4 regions of the Providencia lanzhouensis genome follow, and region 1 is predicted to be linked to each of the others. Evidence: predicted binding sites of a transcription regulator. Region 1 holds the regulator's gene; each other region holds the start of a gene.
What was found. Region 1 encodes Fur, which represses iron uptake genes when iron is present. Its sites were predicted from a motif close to ATAATAATGAGAACNACTATCAA; they were not measured.
Positions count from the first base shown of each region.

Region 1 (4,225 bases):
CAACAGCAACTGAAAAATACTTTTTCCAACGTTGGCAAAAATTACTCAGTCAGCAATTGAGTCAAGGTTTCAAAGTTTCCATGCGTAGTGTGGTGGCAACACAGTTAATGACGTTAGTTAGTAAAGTGACTACCGCTATTCTACTCTGGCTTGGCGTTAATGAGGTTTTGGCTGGAAATATCACGCCAGGAGAACTTGTCGCTTTCAATATGTTAAGTGCTCACGTTACTCAGCCTATTCTACGCTTTGCTCAAATTTGGCAAGACTTCCAACATACCATTATTTCTCTGCGTCGCGTTGGTGATATTCTTGATAAACCTATTGAAAATGAACGACAAGGCATTGCCAGCTCAAGCACCATTCAAGGGGAAATTGAGTTTCAAAATATCCGCTTTCGCTATCAACCTGAAACCCCTGAAGTGCTAAGTAACCTGACGTTATCCATCAAAGCCGGGGAATTTATTGGTATCACAGGGCCATCTGGTTCAGGAAAAAGCACCCTCACCAAATTGTTACAGCGGCTATATATTCCTCAACATGGGCAAGTTATTGTGGATGGAATGGATTTAGCGGTGACAGATACTGTCGCGTTACGCCGCCGAATGAGTGTCGTCCTTCAAGAAAGCACCCTTTTTGTAGGAACAATTGCAGAAAATATCCGATTAAGTTACCCACAAGCGAGCGAAGAGCAATTAGTCCATGCTGCAAAATTGGCTGGAGCCTATGAGTTTATTATGTCTCTGCCTGAAAACTTTAATTATCATTTATCTGAAAAAGGGTTAAATCTCTCTGGCGGTCAACGTCAGCGTATTGCTCTTGCTCGAGCCTTAATTACTGAACCTGATATTTTAATTCTCGATGAAGCCACCTCTGCGCTGGATTACGAATCAGAATCTGCCATCATGAAAAATATGCCGTTAATCACGCAAGGCAGAACTGTGATTAGCATTGCGCATCGTCTCAATACTATTATGAACGCCGATAAAATTTACGTGATACGAGATGGTGAAGTCGCCGAAGCGGAAACTCATCAGAACCTTCTAAAACTGAATGGCCTTTATGCCAATTTATGGCAACAACAGACTCGTTAACCTGAAGAAAAAAGCATCACTTACTCTTTGGGTGATGCTTTTTTCTTAAAAGTGCTTTTTTTTTAATCTATTAGATGAATTAGCGGGGTATGCACCTATGGTACTAGGGGTTCAGCTAGGGTATCATTGCCCGCTGAATTACTGGCACACCCCTTCCGTTAGCAATAGTAGATATGGCAAAAGAACAAACTGACCGCACCACACTGGATTTGTTCGCAGAAGAACGCAGGCCTGGGCGACCAAAAACTAGCCCGTTGTCGCGGGATGAACAATTACGAATCAATAAGCGAAATCAGCTAAAACGAGACAAAGTCAAAGGGCTACGTCGAGTTGAGCTGAAATTAAATGAAGACGCTGTCGCGGTCTTAAACCAATTAGCTGAAGAGAAAAACATAAGCCGAAGTGAGCTAATTGAAGAAATTTTGATGGCTCAACTTGAGCAGGTTAGTGAGACAATTGATCGCTAGCCGTATCTGGGTAAATCACACAAATTTGACAGACTAACACTGTTTTTTTCGCCAAAATAAGGCGCAAAATTTTACCTATTTTCGTTCTATTTTTAGTTCTAGCAGAATCGGTAATTTATACTCTCTACTAGAAAAACAAGAGGTTAATCACTTTATGGCAGTTATAGGCATTTTCTTCGGAAGTGACACAGGTAACACAGAAAATATTGCCAAAATGATCCAAGAAAGATTAGGCAAAGATGTTGCAGAAGTTCACGATATTGCTAAATGCAGCAAAGAAGATATCGAAGCGTTTGATATCCTACTTCTTGGCATCCCTACGTGGTACTACGGTGAAGCTCAGTGTGATTGGGATGATTTCTTCCCAACATTAGAAGAAATTGATTTTGACGGTAAGCTTGTCGCACTGTTTGGTTGTGGAGACCAAGAAGACTACGCAGAGTATTTCTGTGATGCGATGGGAACTATCCGTGACATCATTGAGCCGCGTGGTGCAGTGATCGTCGGTCATTGGCCAACTGAAGGCTACCACTTTGAAGTTTCTAAAGGTATGGCGGACGATAACCACTTTATCGGTCTTGCTATCGATGAAGATCGTCAACCAGAACTGACTGAAGAGCGTGTTGACGCTTGGGTTAAACAAATCTCCGAAGAGATGTCTCTGGCTGAAATCCTTGGCTAATAATGACATAGATTGTCAATTAAAAGCGGGAACCATTCGATATGATGGATTAATCTTCCTATCTAATGGACTCGCTTTTAAGAACGAATCAAAATAATGAGACAATGCATGGTTTCTATTTTTATTTTCCATGCCTATAATTGTAAATCAGTTTAGAAGACAACTGGATTTTTGTTAAAAACGTCTCATTATTGTTAAATTTATGATTTAAAATACAGGACAAGCCCGCATGACAGACAATAATAAAGCATTGAAAAATGCAGGACTCAAAGTCACTCTTCCAAGATTAAAGATTTTGGAAGTACTTCAGGAGCCTGAGTGCCATCACGTCAGTGCGGAAGATCTCTACAAAAAGCTGATTGATATTGGTGAAGAAATCGGGTTAGCCACTGTTTACCGCGTATTAAACCAATTTGATGATGCTGGTATTGTGACTCGTCACAATTTCGAAGGTGGAAAATCCGTATTTGAATTAACTCAGCAACACCACCATGACCACTTGATCTGTTTAGATTGCGGCAAGGTTATCGAATTCACTGACGAATCAATCGAAAAGCGTCAGCATGACATCGCTGCTCGTCACGGTATCAAACTCTCTAACCACAGTTTATATTTGTACGGTCACTGTGCTGAAGGCGATTGTCGTGAAAATAGTGCTGCGCACGAAGCTAAATAATGACTTAATCAGGCGCGAATAACTAAAAGCGCGCTTTATTTAATGAATCATTTAATGTTAATTATACCCACTTAATGTTTATTAGTGGGTATTTTTATTTGAACATACTTAACATTTCCCTATTTCTGCTCTTTAGCTGAAAATTAGCGACTATTTTTTAAAAATACATAGCTTCATTTCTTCAGATAAAACCAAAATCATCCTCTATTCTTTAATTTGTTATGTGCTATTTTAATTTATACTAATTATCAAATTTGTGTGTAAGAGATTAAGGAATGAAGAAAACATATCTGTTTTTGAACATAAGTTTTTTCTTCTGGTTTCTTACTTTGATAGCGTGGTTTTTTAGATATACCATCGTGGCATCCGTTGCCTTTATATCTTCGATCATTTGTTTAGTTTTATACTTCAATTACAAAAAGGTTAGTCGCATGTTCAATAAAAAACAAAGCAAACCAGAACCCACTCCCACTATCAATAAAGAAGAAATCATGCAGCAAATTGCTGAGGAAAAAATGCAAGTATCGTCACCAATGATCAGCGAAGAAAAAACCAATACTATCATCGCCAAAGATGTTGTATTTGAAGGCAATATTACCTCCAATGAACAGGTTCATATCTATGGCACAGTCATTGGCAACATTGCTGGTAAAAATAATACCGTTAAAATCATGCAAAATGGTCAAGTTACCGGCAATATCACCAGCAATGAGTTGTGGGTAAACGGTAAAGTGGAAGGGGAATGTATTTCAGAAACCATTAGTATTGATACTAATGGTGAAATCTACGGCACGATTCGCTATTCAAATTTATCCATCAAAAAAGGCGGAATTTTTTCTGGTTTAGCAGAAGTCAAATCTGCGGTTAAATCAGAAGGTAATGTTGCCGTATTTAAAGAAAAATCTAAACAAGGAAAACCAGAAGCTCAAACACCTGACGTGGGTTCTTTATAATTAAATTTGTTAAATAGATGATATAGAATTGCTCGATAATAACTGATTTACCTTATTTATAGGTATTTATTGTCGAGTTATTTTGATTATACAAATTAACTCATCCCCAAAAGAACACGGCTTATACGTAATAAAAATAGAATAAAGGCGACATCTCTGCCGCCTATTATTAAATATTAATATTGTTCAAACATCTCTTGGATTTTTTTCGGATCTTTCGTTTGTGTTAAGGCTAATTGCAGTAACACACGAGATTTTTGTGGATTCAATCTTTCAGATGCCACAAATCCATATTCGTTATCATTCACTTCTGCATTTCGCGTTGTATAGCCTGTCGGTACGCGACTAGAACGCAC
Region 1 is NZ_CP174123.1:1,379,398-1,383,622, reverse strand. Features, by position in the region: gene ACIH2S_RS06410 (type I secretion system permease/ATPase) at 1-1,091, shown strand, start outside; gene ybfE (LexA regulated protein) at 1,265-1,558, shown strand; gene fldA (flavodoxin FldA) at 1,713-2,240, shown strand; gene fur (ferric iron uptake transcriptional regulator) at 2,470-2,916, shown strand; gene ACIH2S_RS06390 (bactofilin family protein) at 3,348-3,869, shown strand; gene ansB (L-asparaginase 2) at 4,046-4,225, opposite strand, start outside.

Region 2 (4,225 bases), 480 kb from region 1:
CGGCTTGATTTCTAAACCTTTAGCGAGTTTTTTCGCAGTCGCTTCTGCGGCGCTGTTATCTGGGTTGAGCACGTAAACAGGCTGAGTCGCGAAGAAGGTATCAAGGGAGCTATTTAAATACGGGATCACCACGGAAATGGCGGTTTCCATATTTTCTGGTGTAATTTTATATTGGGTAATTTTCAGCTCTTTCAAATAGATAGAGCCTGTTTGTGCATCAAAAACAGGGCGCGCGGTTAAGGTCAGTGCAATATCAGCCGCCGCAGCACCAAGCAGTGAATTCATTGTGACAGTGGCTTCGCCTTTTAATGCAATAATGCCCGGCTCGCTACGACCAATTTCTGATTGCAAGTTATGCAAGGTGATATCCGCATCTGCAAACCCAGTAATACCGATATTATTTTCGTATTTAACCTTGGTCGCAAGGTAACTGTTAATTTGTGATTCACTGATAGTAAATTCGGTTAATTTGTCACAACCCGTGAGAATAAATAGCAATCCAAAGATAGATGCTAAGAAAATGTTTTTCATAATCACTCCTTTATACAGTAATAACCCAAGTGTAACGTATTACTGCCCGCTCAACATGACTGTTTCAATTTTTTTACGGTTAAATTGGCGATGAAGCGCCCACAAAGTGATAAAACCAATAGTGCCGAGCAAGAACCAAGGAAGCTGAGGGATATTCCATTGGTGCCCAATATCGTACATCCAACCGCCACCGGTATAGCCAACGGCACCGCCTAGCGCAAGACCGAGTCGACTAAAGCCCATATAACTACCACGAGCGCGAGGGTCGGCAAGGGATGCGCTCAGGGTTTCACGAGCAGGATCGGCGGTGATAGTGCCTAAATAGAAAATGCCAATCAACACAAACAGAATATTGACCGATGTGGTCATTCCGATAGGGAACATGCTCAGGCTCATTAAAAATAACCCTGCCATCAAACGTTGCTCTAAGCGGAAATGTTTTTCGCTCCAGCGGGCAATCGGATAAAGCAGTGTCAGGGAAATTGCCGCTTCAATGGCATACATCCATTTCACCGCCGTTGGTGTGCCAGCCAATTCGTTAACGGCGATAGGAAACATCAGCATTACTTGTACTGACAGCATAAAGTAGCCAGAAAGCGTGATCACATAAGTCACAAAGCGGGTGTCTTTCAAGACTCGACGCATCCCATCACGAATAGGGGCTTTGATGGTGGAAATGCGATAAGCAGGAAGTAGCCAAGCATTAAGTAGAGCCGCAATCACGAAAACCGCCGCGCCAGCCCAGCAAACATAGTGGAAGTCATACTGTAAAAGCCAGCTACCAATTAATGCCCCAATCACCGCGCCAGCGCTGTCCTGCATAAACAATAATGAATAAAAACGCCCACGCTCATAAGGGCGGGTCAATTTAATCACTAAAGCGGTACGAGGAGGGTCAAACAAGGTGCCGCCAAGGGCAGACAATATACAAGAAAGCCATAACACCCAAGGATCATACGCCAAAGCCATCAACACAAAGCCTGCGGCACGCAACAGCATCCCGATAATAATTAACGGTTTTGCACCAAATCGGTCGGCAATCGCTCCCCCAAAAATCCCAAATCCTTGCTGCACAAACTGGCGAAGCCCAAGGGCAAACCCAACCACCACAGCTGCCCAGCCAAGCTGCTCAACAAAACGAATTGAAATTAAAGGGAAAACCACGAAAAAGCCAAGAACAACCAGCATATTATCGAGTAAAAGGAAATATTTGCCGAGGCTTCTTGCCCGTGATACCTGCGCCATGAAACACCATAAAAAAATAGTAACGGAAGGAATGATTCTTATTAATAGTATCAGGAGTTTGGAGGGAATGATGGTATATGCACCATGATATTTTTTTATCGATAAATCCGTCATATTTCCCATTATAGGGGTGTTGGCTACGCTTGCTAGAGGGGTACAATATGATAATGATACTTATTATGATCTTGATAATTATTATCACTAATGTATATTTCAAAGCTTGTGAATATTTGTAAGGGAAATAAGTACGTAACCATTCAATAAATAAGGTTTTTCGAACGAGTTACATCTATGGCATTGCACTTAAATTTACTTTAAATGCATAAATTGAAAAGTATAAAAAAATATCCTCATATTTTTATACGCTATTTCGTCACGTCTATTTAATCATCATTAATTAATGAAGGCATTACTTAAATGATATTTCAAAATAAAAGTATAATTAGTTTAATTATTATATGTTCTACAAACACAGCCTTAGCAAATCAAACCAATACTTCGACTCAAAAAGATAAAATTCTCGTCACAGCCAGCAAAATAAAGCCAAATAGCAAGCAAATAGACGCCAATGATATTTCTACCGTAAGAGGAACAACCAATTCAGATATATTTGCTAATAAAACTTCATTACAAGTTAATAATGCACGAAATGAAGCGGGTGCATTAGATATTGGTATTAGAGGATTGCAAGGAAATGGACGAGTGCCAATTATTATTGATGGCAGTTTGCAATCAACCAATACATGGCGTGGTTACCAAGGAAGTACAGATAGAACTTATGTGGATATGGATTTAATCGATACAATTGAAATCGAAAAAGGGGCTTCTATGAGTAAATTCTCAGGAGGAGCCATCGGAGGTACGGTTAAATTAAAAACATTATCAGCAAACAGTATTATTCCTCAAGGTGACCAATTTGGTTTCTTATTTAAGGGGAATATTTACAATAATAACCGACGCCCAACTATCGCTTCAGATGAAAAAGGGGAATCTGGGTATCGAGTTTCAGATGGCGTTAAAAATTCACATTTTAATAATGGCTCTATCACGACAGGGGTTGCATATCGAAATGATAAATTTGATATATTACTGGCGCATAGTGATAGAAAACAAGGAAACTTCTTCGCCGGTAAAAATGGTTATCATAAATACGAAAATACAGATGCTCCTATTAAGCCAGGGCAAGAAGTGGTTAATACCAGTTATGAAAGCGAGTCAACATTATTAAAAACCAATATTTTTCTTAACCCATACTCAAGTATTGAATTAAATTATCGCCATCATGAACAAAAAGCGGGTGAGGTTTTAGCAGCGTATTGGTATCAATACGATGGGAAAATGCCACAGTGGTCTTTAGGTACTGCAGATATTGATACTGCCTCTTTAAATTATTCTTATAAACCCGATTCATTATGGGTAGATATGAATTTAGGTCTATGGTGGACAAAAGGGAAATTTAAACAACGTAATGGCACAACGGATGATGTTACCGCACACTATGGTAATCAATATCAGCACCGCTACACCGATGAGCGAGTGGGCTTTAATTTAGAAAATACGTCGGAGTTTGCAGATTATCCTATCGATATCACTTACGGTGTGGAATATATGCAACAAAAATCAAAGCCATTAACTAAAACCTATCAACCGATTTGGACTCCAGAAGGAACAATACCCGGTGAGGAATTAGACCCTGTAACGCGCAATGCTAAAGGAACGAATAAATCCGTCTTTACCAATATGGCATATCAAGGGGAATGGGTGAGTACTTTAGTCGGGTGGCGTATTCACGCTTTCGATGTTGATGACCATGTTTTAGGTAAAAGTATTAGCTACGGCCCGAAAAATGATTTAATGGGTGAACTTCGTTTTCATGTAACTGACGAATTTGATATTTATACAAAATATTCTGATAGCTATAGAGAACCGAGTTTATTCGAGAGCACTGTATCAGGACAAACCTATTCGTATTCTCCGGATGTTCCATTAAAACCAGAGCATGCTAAATCATTTGAAGTTGGGATGAATGTAGAAAAAGAAAATCTTATATTTGATGAAGATAATACTGAATTACGTGTGGCTTATTTTAATAATGATATTAAAGGGTATCTTTCTCAAGGTGTAAACCCAACGGGAGTTTATTCTCCATATGTGGTGATGAAAAACTATGACAGCTTTAAACTCTCAGGTTATGAAATTGAACTGAAATACGATTCTAATTACGCATTTGGTTCATTCGATGCGACTTTTTATAACAATTCTGAGTTATGTTCAAGAGACGAAATGGAGTTAGGTCGCCTCCCAACGGCATGTAATTCTGTTGGGTTTGCTTGGGGATTATCACCTTCACGGATCCCACCGAAAAAGGTTATGACCGGAATTGTTGGGGTGAAAATGTTTGATCAAAAACTACAAACAGGTTTGCGAGTTCGTTATAACTCAGGCAAAG
Region 2 is NZ_CP174123.1:1,863,592-1,867,816, forward strand. Features, by position in the region: gene ACIH2S_RS08810 (lipoprotein) at 1-531, opposite strand, end outside; gene mdtH (multidrug efflux MFS transporter MdtH) at 571-1,776, opposite strand; gene ACIH2S_RS08820 (TonB-dependent receptor domain-containing protein) at 2,194-4,225, shown strand, end outside.
Region 2: ACIH2S_RS08820 (TonB-dependent receptor domain-containing protein) is a predicted target of Fur. The motif match lies at 1,938-1,960, and genes of this name have one in related genera.

Region 3 (4,225 bases), 1.2 Mb from region 1:
TGGGATTGTCATCGAACTAAAAAGAATCAGCGGGTAATCAGCGATAAGCATCATACCCGCAATCAGGGATTAGAATGTCACGTTGACATTCGCCCAGTAACGGCGACCATCTTCAACATCCCAGTTACCGCCATTCTCAGCGTCAATCTTAGAGCCTTTCTCGTTGGCAATATTTAACACCGCAAAATTCAGCTTGGTATTTTTCAGTAGCTGATAAGTCGCGCCCACATCCATAGTGGTATAGCCTTTACGGTAACGTGGAACGGAAGAACCGTTACGCTGTGCAGCCCACACTTGCTCACCTTCGTAATGCGCACGGGTGTATAAGTTGAGGTCTGGGCTATATTGCCAATCTAACTTCGCATTGGCTAAGTGCTTCGGCGTTTTATCCAATGGGTAGCCTTTGAGGGATTCGCCACTGGTGAGTTTTTCATCATTACTTTTACGTTCTGAATCGGTGTAAGTGTAGTTCAGGCTAAGGTTCCAATCTTCGGCAAATGGAATACCTGCTGCGATTTCTACCCCTTTAATATTGGCTTCACCGACGTTGTCATAGGTGTACAGGTTTAAGCCTGTCACTGGGTCTTTATCACCGGTGTAGTAGCTGGTGAGCTTATTTTTAAAGTCAGTATTAAAGAACATCAGGCTCGCGTTGAAGCCAGATTCATGGTCATATGCGATACCAATTTCTTGGTTAAAGCTTTTTTCAGGTTTCAGGTTGTCATTACCGTAAATGATCCCTTTACCTTTTTCTGTCGAGGTTTTGTAGTTCGGGCTAATTTCACGCAGGGTTGGTGCACGGAATGCTTGCGAGACCCCACCTTTGATGGTGATTTCATCGGTTAAATGATAAATCGCATAGCCGCGTGGGTTCCAGTGGTCGCCATAGAATTCGTGGTGATCTAAACGAATGCCACCGGTTAAAATCAGGTTTTCAGTGGCAGTAAATTCATCTTCTAAGAACAGAGCGTATTGATCTGCGGTTAACGAGACATTTTCCGTGGTTTTCGCACCAGTTGCGGAGGTATCTTTCAGTTTGGCGTGTTGGTACTGAGTCCCCGCCGTTAAGATATTATCCGGCAAGAAGGCGGTGACTTTACCATCCACTACCGTGTTAGTAATTTCTGGTACGCGCGCTTCATAAGCGTAATTATACAGCCCCGTTTTTGCGTCTTTGGTTTCGGCTTTAGTCTTACGTTTGGTTTGTTCTTGATAAACACTCACTTCCGTTTGGATAACATCCCAATCGCCTTTGTAGGTCAGCGCCATATGGTTACGGTTATTGTGAGTTTCAGACTTGGTATTATCACGTTTTACACCATTGAACATGGAGTATTCCGCCAGTGATTTACCCGGTTCCGCATAGCGTTCTTGGGTGGTTCTACCCGCTTCAAATAAGAAGGTTTGATTTTCCATCGGCGTGAAGGTTAATTTCGCGGTCAGGCTTTTATTGTCCTTTTTATCATGACCATCTGGAATTTTGTCTTCTTTACGGTAATCCCCGCCACCGTACAGTTGTAAACCGAGTTTATCTTTGATCAGCGGACCAGACAGGTAGAAGTTACCGTCCATGGAATCGCCGCTTTCGCTATTTTCTTGAATAATTGCGCCCGTAGTCACGCTACCGTGCCATTCATTGGTCACTTTCTTGGTGATGATGTTAATGACGCCGCCCATGGCATCAGAGCCATACAGGGAGGACATAGGACCACGGATCACCTCGATACGCTCGATAGCTTCAACAGGCGGCATAAAGCCCGCTTCAAAGCCGCCGCTACCATTTGGGCGAGATTCACGGCTATTTTGACGACGACCATCCACCAAGATTAAGGTGTATTCGCCGGATAACCCGCGAATATTAATATCTTGTTTATTGGCGCTTCCGACGACGCTGACACCTTCAACATCTTTGACTGCATCGGCTAAGTCGCGCACAGGTTTGTTTTGTAGTTGCTCGGCGGTAATAACGGTAACACTGGCAGGAGCATCGCGTAATTGCTGGGAATAACCCGATGCCGTAACGATCATTTTGTCTGAATTTTCTTCTGCTGTGGCGCTAAATGAAGCCAATGCTGCGCAAACACCCGCAGCGATTAAAGAGTAGTGATAGTGCGTTTTCATGTTTTTCCCTAGTAAAACTAAATGATAATGATAATCATAATGTTTGCGAATATTAACACAGATGCAGATAGAAAATAAATAATTAGCGAGCTATTTTTTGGGCAAAGTTTGATCACGGTTAACATTTTTTGCGAGGGAACTAGAGAGAGTAAAAAGCCGTACACATGGTAGAAAATGGACTAAAAAACGAGAGAATGACTTTTCTGGAGTGAAAGAAATAAATACCAATTATTATTTAACGATTCGCAATTATCTTATTTAGAATGTTTTTTATTATCTTTAAATAATCTCATCTTTTTTTGATTGCATTTGATTTTTCTAATTTAAAAACAAGATTGAAGATTGATTTAAAACAGAAAATAAAAATTAAAATGGATATTTAGTTAATATAAAACAGTTGGCTATTGCATTATCACGGTGAGTTCGTAAAGATAGGTTTATTGCTTAAATAAAGTCTATTTCCCTTGAGAGTTATTATGGAACAACCGACAAATTCAATTGAAGAACATCAAAAAACGAAACAAGAAAATAAAAGAACACTGTGGATGATCATCGCCACGGTTATTTTTGTTTTGCTGTTTGTCGCCTATGGCGTGTATTGGTTTTTGGTTCTGCGTTTTCAAGAATATACCGATGATGCCTATGTGTCGGGTTTGCAGATCCCTATCGTTGCGCAAACTACCGGAAATGTCACTCAAGTGAACTTTGAGAATACCGACTTGGTGAAAGCAGGTGATGTGCTGGTGGTATTAGATAAAACCAATGCGCAACTGGCTTATGAACAGGCCAAACATGATTTAGCGTCTACGGTGCGCAAAACTAAAGAGTTGTATATCAATGGAGATCAGTACCAAGCCCAAATCCAACAAAATCGAGTTTCGCTTGCACAAGCGCAAAAAGATTATCAGCGCCGTGCCGCATTAGGTCGCAGTGGGACGATTTCAAAAGAGGACTTACAGCACTCTCAAGAAGCTGTTCAACTGGCGCAAGCGGCGCTGGATATTTCGATTCAACAATATAACGCCAACCGCGCGTTGTTGCGTAATACGGCACTGAAAAACCAGCCAGCGGTGCAACAAGCGGCTGATAGTGTGCGCAGTGCGTGGATCAATCTACAGCGGACAGAAATCAAAAGCCCGATGACGGGATATGTTTCTCGCCGTAATGTGCAAGTGGGTTCCCAAGTTAGCCCGCAAAGCTCGTTAATGGCGATTGTGCCGGTTCAGCCTGTTTGGGTCGATGCTAACTTTAAAGAGACGCAACTTGAAAATGTGCGTATCGGTCAGCCAGTCACGATTAACAGTGACTTTTATGGTAGCAATGTAAATTACAAAGGCACCGTAGTGGGGCTGGATATGGGGACGGGAAGTGCGTTCTCATTGCTACCTGCGCAAAATGCCACGGGGAACTGGATCAAAGTGGTGCAGCGCCTACCTGTCCGTGTGGAGTTAGACCCTGAGCAAGTGGCGAAATACCCGCTGCGCATCGGTTTATCCATGAATGTGACCATCGATATTAAAGACCAAAATGGTCCCGTGTTGTCAGAAGTTCAACGCACGACTCCTGCGTTTGAAAGTGATGTTTTGGTGCTGAAGTTAAACGATGTGGATCAGGTGATCGACACCATTATCAGCGATAACGCGGATTAGTCCCATGGCTGATATTCAACCGCTAAAAGGGGCTAAACTCGTCTGGGCGACTATCGCCCTGTCTCTGGCGACATTTATGCAGGTGTTGGACTCCACGATTGCTAACGTGGCTATCCCGACAATTGCGGGAAATCTTGGGGTGTCTGTCTCTCAGGGGACGTGGGTGATCACCTCGTTTGGGGTATCGAACGCCATCTCTATCGCGATTTCCGGTTTTCTAGCCAAACGGTTTGGGGAAATAAGAGTCTTCCTGTGGGCAACGGCACTGTTTACGCTATTTTCATTACTGTGTGGATTTTCTGATAGCCTTGGCATGCTGATTTTATTCCGTGTGCTACAAGGGGCGGTTGCTGGGCCTGTTATCCCGCTCTCGCAAAGTCTCATCATGCGGTGTTATCCGCCGAAAATGCAGAATATGGCATTGGCATTTTGGTCGATGACCATTATTTTAGCCC
Region 3 is NZ_CP174123.1:210,101-214,325, forward strand. Features, by position in the region: gene ACIH2S_RS00945 (TonB-dependent receptor domain-containing protein) at 70-2,121, opposite strand; gene emrA (multidrug efflux MFS transporter periplasmic adaptor subunit EmrA) at 2,598-3,770, shown strand; gene ACIH2S_RS00955 (DHA2 family efflux MFS transporter permease subunit) at 3,775-4,225, shown strand, end outside.
Region 3: ACIH2S_RS00945 (TonB-dependent receptor domain-containing protein) is a predicted target of Fur. The motif match lies at 2,143-2,165, and genes of this name have one in related genera.

Region 4 (4,225 bases), 560 kb from region 1:
ATGAATACTCTCAGAAAGATTGATTTAACCACATGCTTAATCACACCGCATATCACCGATTCTTCACATAAATTCTGAGGGTACAGTTGATGCTTGAAAGATAAATAAACATGCATAAAAAAAACGCCATCTTAATGATGGCGCATGGAAGTATAGTCTTATCTTATTTATAGAGGAGTATAATATGAAATATTTTTATTACATCATTTTGCTGTGTGTCGTCTAAAGTCAGCCCATTTGACTTCAGTAATAACATCCGAACTTACATCTAACAACTGAACATCGTACACTCGAGTATGATTGATTATATTTATTTTTAATATAAAGCCTAATCAAACAGCGACTAGTACTTTATTTATTCCCTAGCATTAGTAAATTGAAAAATAAAAAACTCGAGATGAAAAGTTATTAAAAAGTATTTCTAAATGTTATTGGCTGCATTATAGCGCTCATGAAATGTTGCGCAAGTGTTTTTTTATTTTATTTAAGAAGCATTAGCAATAAGTCAAAAAAACAATAAATAACAATGTATTGAACCCAAAAAACACTAATAAACGTGTCAGCTTTGCATTTATAACAGTAATTACATATTTATATTTCATTGTTCAAGTACATTTAAAATATTTTTATTAATAACACTTATATTAATAAAATTATCCAGCTTATTTACTCGCTTTTTTTATCATTTCAATTAGATTTAAATGTATTAATAATTTTTATTATTCTCTTTTTTTGTCTGAACTTCATCTAATGGGTTAACCCTGCTGTTATTTTGAACGATGATATCGCCTTTATTCATGATTATTCTAATAATCAGTAAGTTCCATGGTAATTCACACAAAACACTCTAAAATCGATACTCTTAATTTGGGTATTCAGAGAAATTACTCTGTATGTGAATAATCCCGCACAATATGGATGGTTTATTTTCAATTAACCTTATCAAGCCTTTTTTAAACGTGGTTTTATGTGAGCAGAATTTAAAATCACTCTAACTTAAATAAAATTAGAAGAAATTCCGAATAAAATTAAACCATTTGTTTGTGAAACTATAAAGAGAGAGCATTTTTTTATCAGAAATGTTGCAAGAATATGCAAAAGATATGATGGATGAAAATTGATAGGCATAAAAAAATGCGTTTTATCTCAAAGCATCAACGTGAGAATGACATCCGCGATGCAAAGATAAAACGCATTACTACGTAAAACAACTTAGCTATTTAGCATTAGCCGCTGTTGCTTCCATACCGACTAAACCAATCTTGAGATACCCCGATTGACGCAATGCATTCATTACATCCATCATCGTTTCATAATCCACACTTTTGTCCGCTTGGAAGAAAATTGTGGTTTCTTTATTGGTGTTTGTCGCTTGATCAAGGGTTGAACCTAACTGCTCTTTACTAACCGCTTGCTCGCCGATAAACAGCTGACTATCTGATTTCACAGTTAAGAATACTGGCTTTTCTGGTCGAGGCTGAGGCTTCGCAGTGGAAGCAGGTAAGTCGACTTTAATATCAACGGTAGCCAGTGGCGCTGCAACCATAAAGATAATCAGCAGAACCAACATAACATCGATAAACGGTGTTACGTTGATTTCATGCATTTCACCGCTATCGTCTTGTTCGTCACCTAAACGCATTGCCATAATAATTACCTTGCTTTGCTGTTTGCCAGATCGAGGTCACGCCCCAGTAACAACGCTGCTTGTGCAGCAACATCACCCACTTGACCACGATAGTTGTTGATCATACGAGCAAAAATATTATAGATAACCACCGCAGGAATCGCGGCAATAAGACCGATTGCCGTTGCCAGCAGCGCTTCTGCGATCCCTGGAGCAACAACCGCTAAGTTTGTGGTTTGTGAGTGGGCAATACCTATGAAGCTATTCATGATCCCCCACACTGTGCCAAATAGACCGACAAATGGAGAAATCGCTCCAATTGTTGCTAAATAGCCATTTCCACGCCCCATATAACGGCTGATTGCAGCAACCGCTCTTTCTAAACGGAAACCTGTACGGTCTTTAATACCCGCAAGATCTTGACTGTTTGCCGAAAGCGCTCTTTCCGTTGTCGCTTCAGCTAATAACATGCGCGTAATGCTACCTGCTTTAAACCCTTCCGCGATAGATACCGCTTCATCAAGAGATTTTACTTCTGCAATTGCTTTTGCTTCATCTTTTAAACGACGACGTGCAATTAAAATCTCACTTCCTTTGGATAAAAATAGCGCCCATGTAATCACGGATGCGAGTAACAGACCAATCATCACCGTTTTTACAACAACATCTGCGTTTTGATACATACCCCAAACCGATAAATCCTGATCAAAACCGCCACCGTGAGCTTCAGTCGCAATCTCAACATTTTCAGTCACTACCGTATTTGTCACGACAGATTCCGGTGTTGCTACTGGAGTTGTCGTTGCTTGAGTTGCAGTCACTTCCGTTGTGGAAGGAGTATTTGCAGGAGCGGCTGTTGAACCTTGGTTAGCTACTGGTGTAGTAGGTGTGACAGCGGGTGTTGTTTCTGCGGATGCCGTGCCCATTAAGCCGATCGCCAATAGAATAGAAGCTGTTAATTTACGCATCAGTTGGCCTTTACTCTCTTATTTTGTGTTGTATAAAAAAATTTATATCGATGATTGTGCCATTCATCGACTAACCATTAAAAGCGAAATTTGATTCACGCATTCATCTCTTTTCGTCAAGATGTCAGATAATATCAAACACACCACGAATTGATAGTAATTATCATTAGTATTCGCAATTTTTTGTCGCTTATCAACATAACCCTTCGAGAGACGACTCGATTTGCTGCTTGATAATGAAGAAAATTCAGCTAACCACTTTTGTTCTTGCTCTGGTAGACCAAAATCATTTAACGTCAGGTGATAACTTGGCCAATCATTTGATTTTCTATCGGTAAATAAGGGATAACTCAATGGCAAACATAAGACCAGAAACCCAGCTCGTGCATCTTGGTAGAAACCCTAAATTCACTCAAAAAGGGGTAAACCCTGTCATTCAACGTACCTCTTCCGTGATTTTTGATTCGGTAGAAGATAAAAAGCATGCTGTACGCAATCGCGCAAATGGCGTATTAATGTATGGTCGCCGAGGTACACAGACCCATTTTGCTTTCCAAGAAGCGATGACCGAATTGGAATGTGGTGCTGGCTGTGTTCTTTACCCTTCAGGTGCAGCAGCGATCACCAATGCCATTATGTCATTTATCAGCGCGGGGGATCATATTCTGGTCACGGGGTCAGCCTATGACCCGACACAAAACTTCTGCGACAAAATCCTCACTAATTTGAATGTTGAAACGAATTATTTCGACCCATTAACTGGCGCAAAAATTGCCGATTTAATCCGTCCAAATACCAAAATTGTTTTTTTGGAATCGCCAGGTTCTATCACTATGGAAGTCCATGACCTTCCTGCTATTGTAAAAGCCATTCGTCAAAAATCCCCAGAAATCATTATCATGCTCGATAATACATGGGCTGCGGGTGTCTTACTTAAACCTCTTTTATTTGATGTAGATATCTCTATTCAATCCGCGACAAAGTACATTAATGGTCATTCAGATGGCATGTTAGGGGTCGCTGTTGCCAACCAGCGCTGCATCGAAACTTTGCGAGAAAATTCATATTTATTGGGGCAAACTGCCGATCCTGATACTGTTTACATGGCTGGTAGAGGTCTTCACACCTTACCAACCCGCCTCAAGCAGCATGAAGCGAACAGTTTAGCCGTCGCAAACTGGTTAGTAGAGCATCCCGCTGTGGCACATGTTTTTCATCCTGCACTTCCAGGCCACCCTGGGCATGAATTCTTTAAACGGGATTTTAGTGGCTGCAACGGGTTGTTTTCATTTCAATTAAATTCGCGGTTATCCCCTAAACAGTTCAGCGATTTTCTCGACCACTTTAGCCATTTTAAAATGGGGTATTCATGGGGCGGGTTTGAATCACTGATTCTTGGTTATCAAACCGAAGATTTACTCAGTATGCGCCAATACAATTATCAACCGGATAGTGGGTCGTTTTTCCGTCTGCATGTCGGCTTAGAACACCCGCAAGATCTCATTGATGATTTACAACGTGCTTTCGCGCGCATTTAAACATCAACATTCCGTCCTTAATTATTAGGCAGTTAATCACTGCCTTTTAGATAATTACCCAAACAAATCAAACTAGGCTGAAATTTTTCCTG
Region 4 is NZ_CP174123.1:817,094-821,318, reverse strand. Features, by position in the region: gene exbD (TonB system transport protein ExbD) at 1,217-1,648, opposite strand; gene exbB (tonB-system energizer ExbB) at 1,654-2,595, opposite strand; gene metC (cystathionine beta-lyase) at 2,949-4,133, shown strand.
Region 4: exbB (tonB-system energizer ExbB) is a predicted target of Fur. The motif match lies at 2,746-2,768, and genes of this name have one in related genera.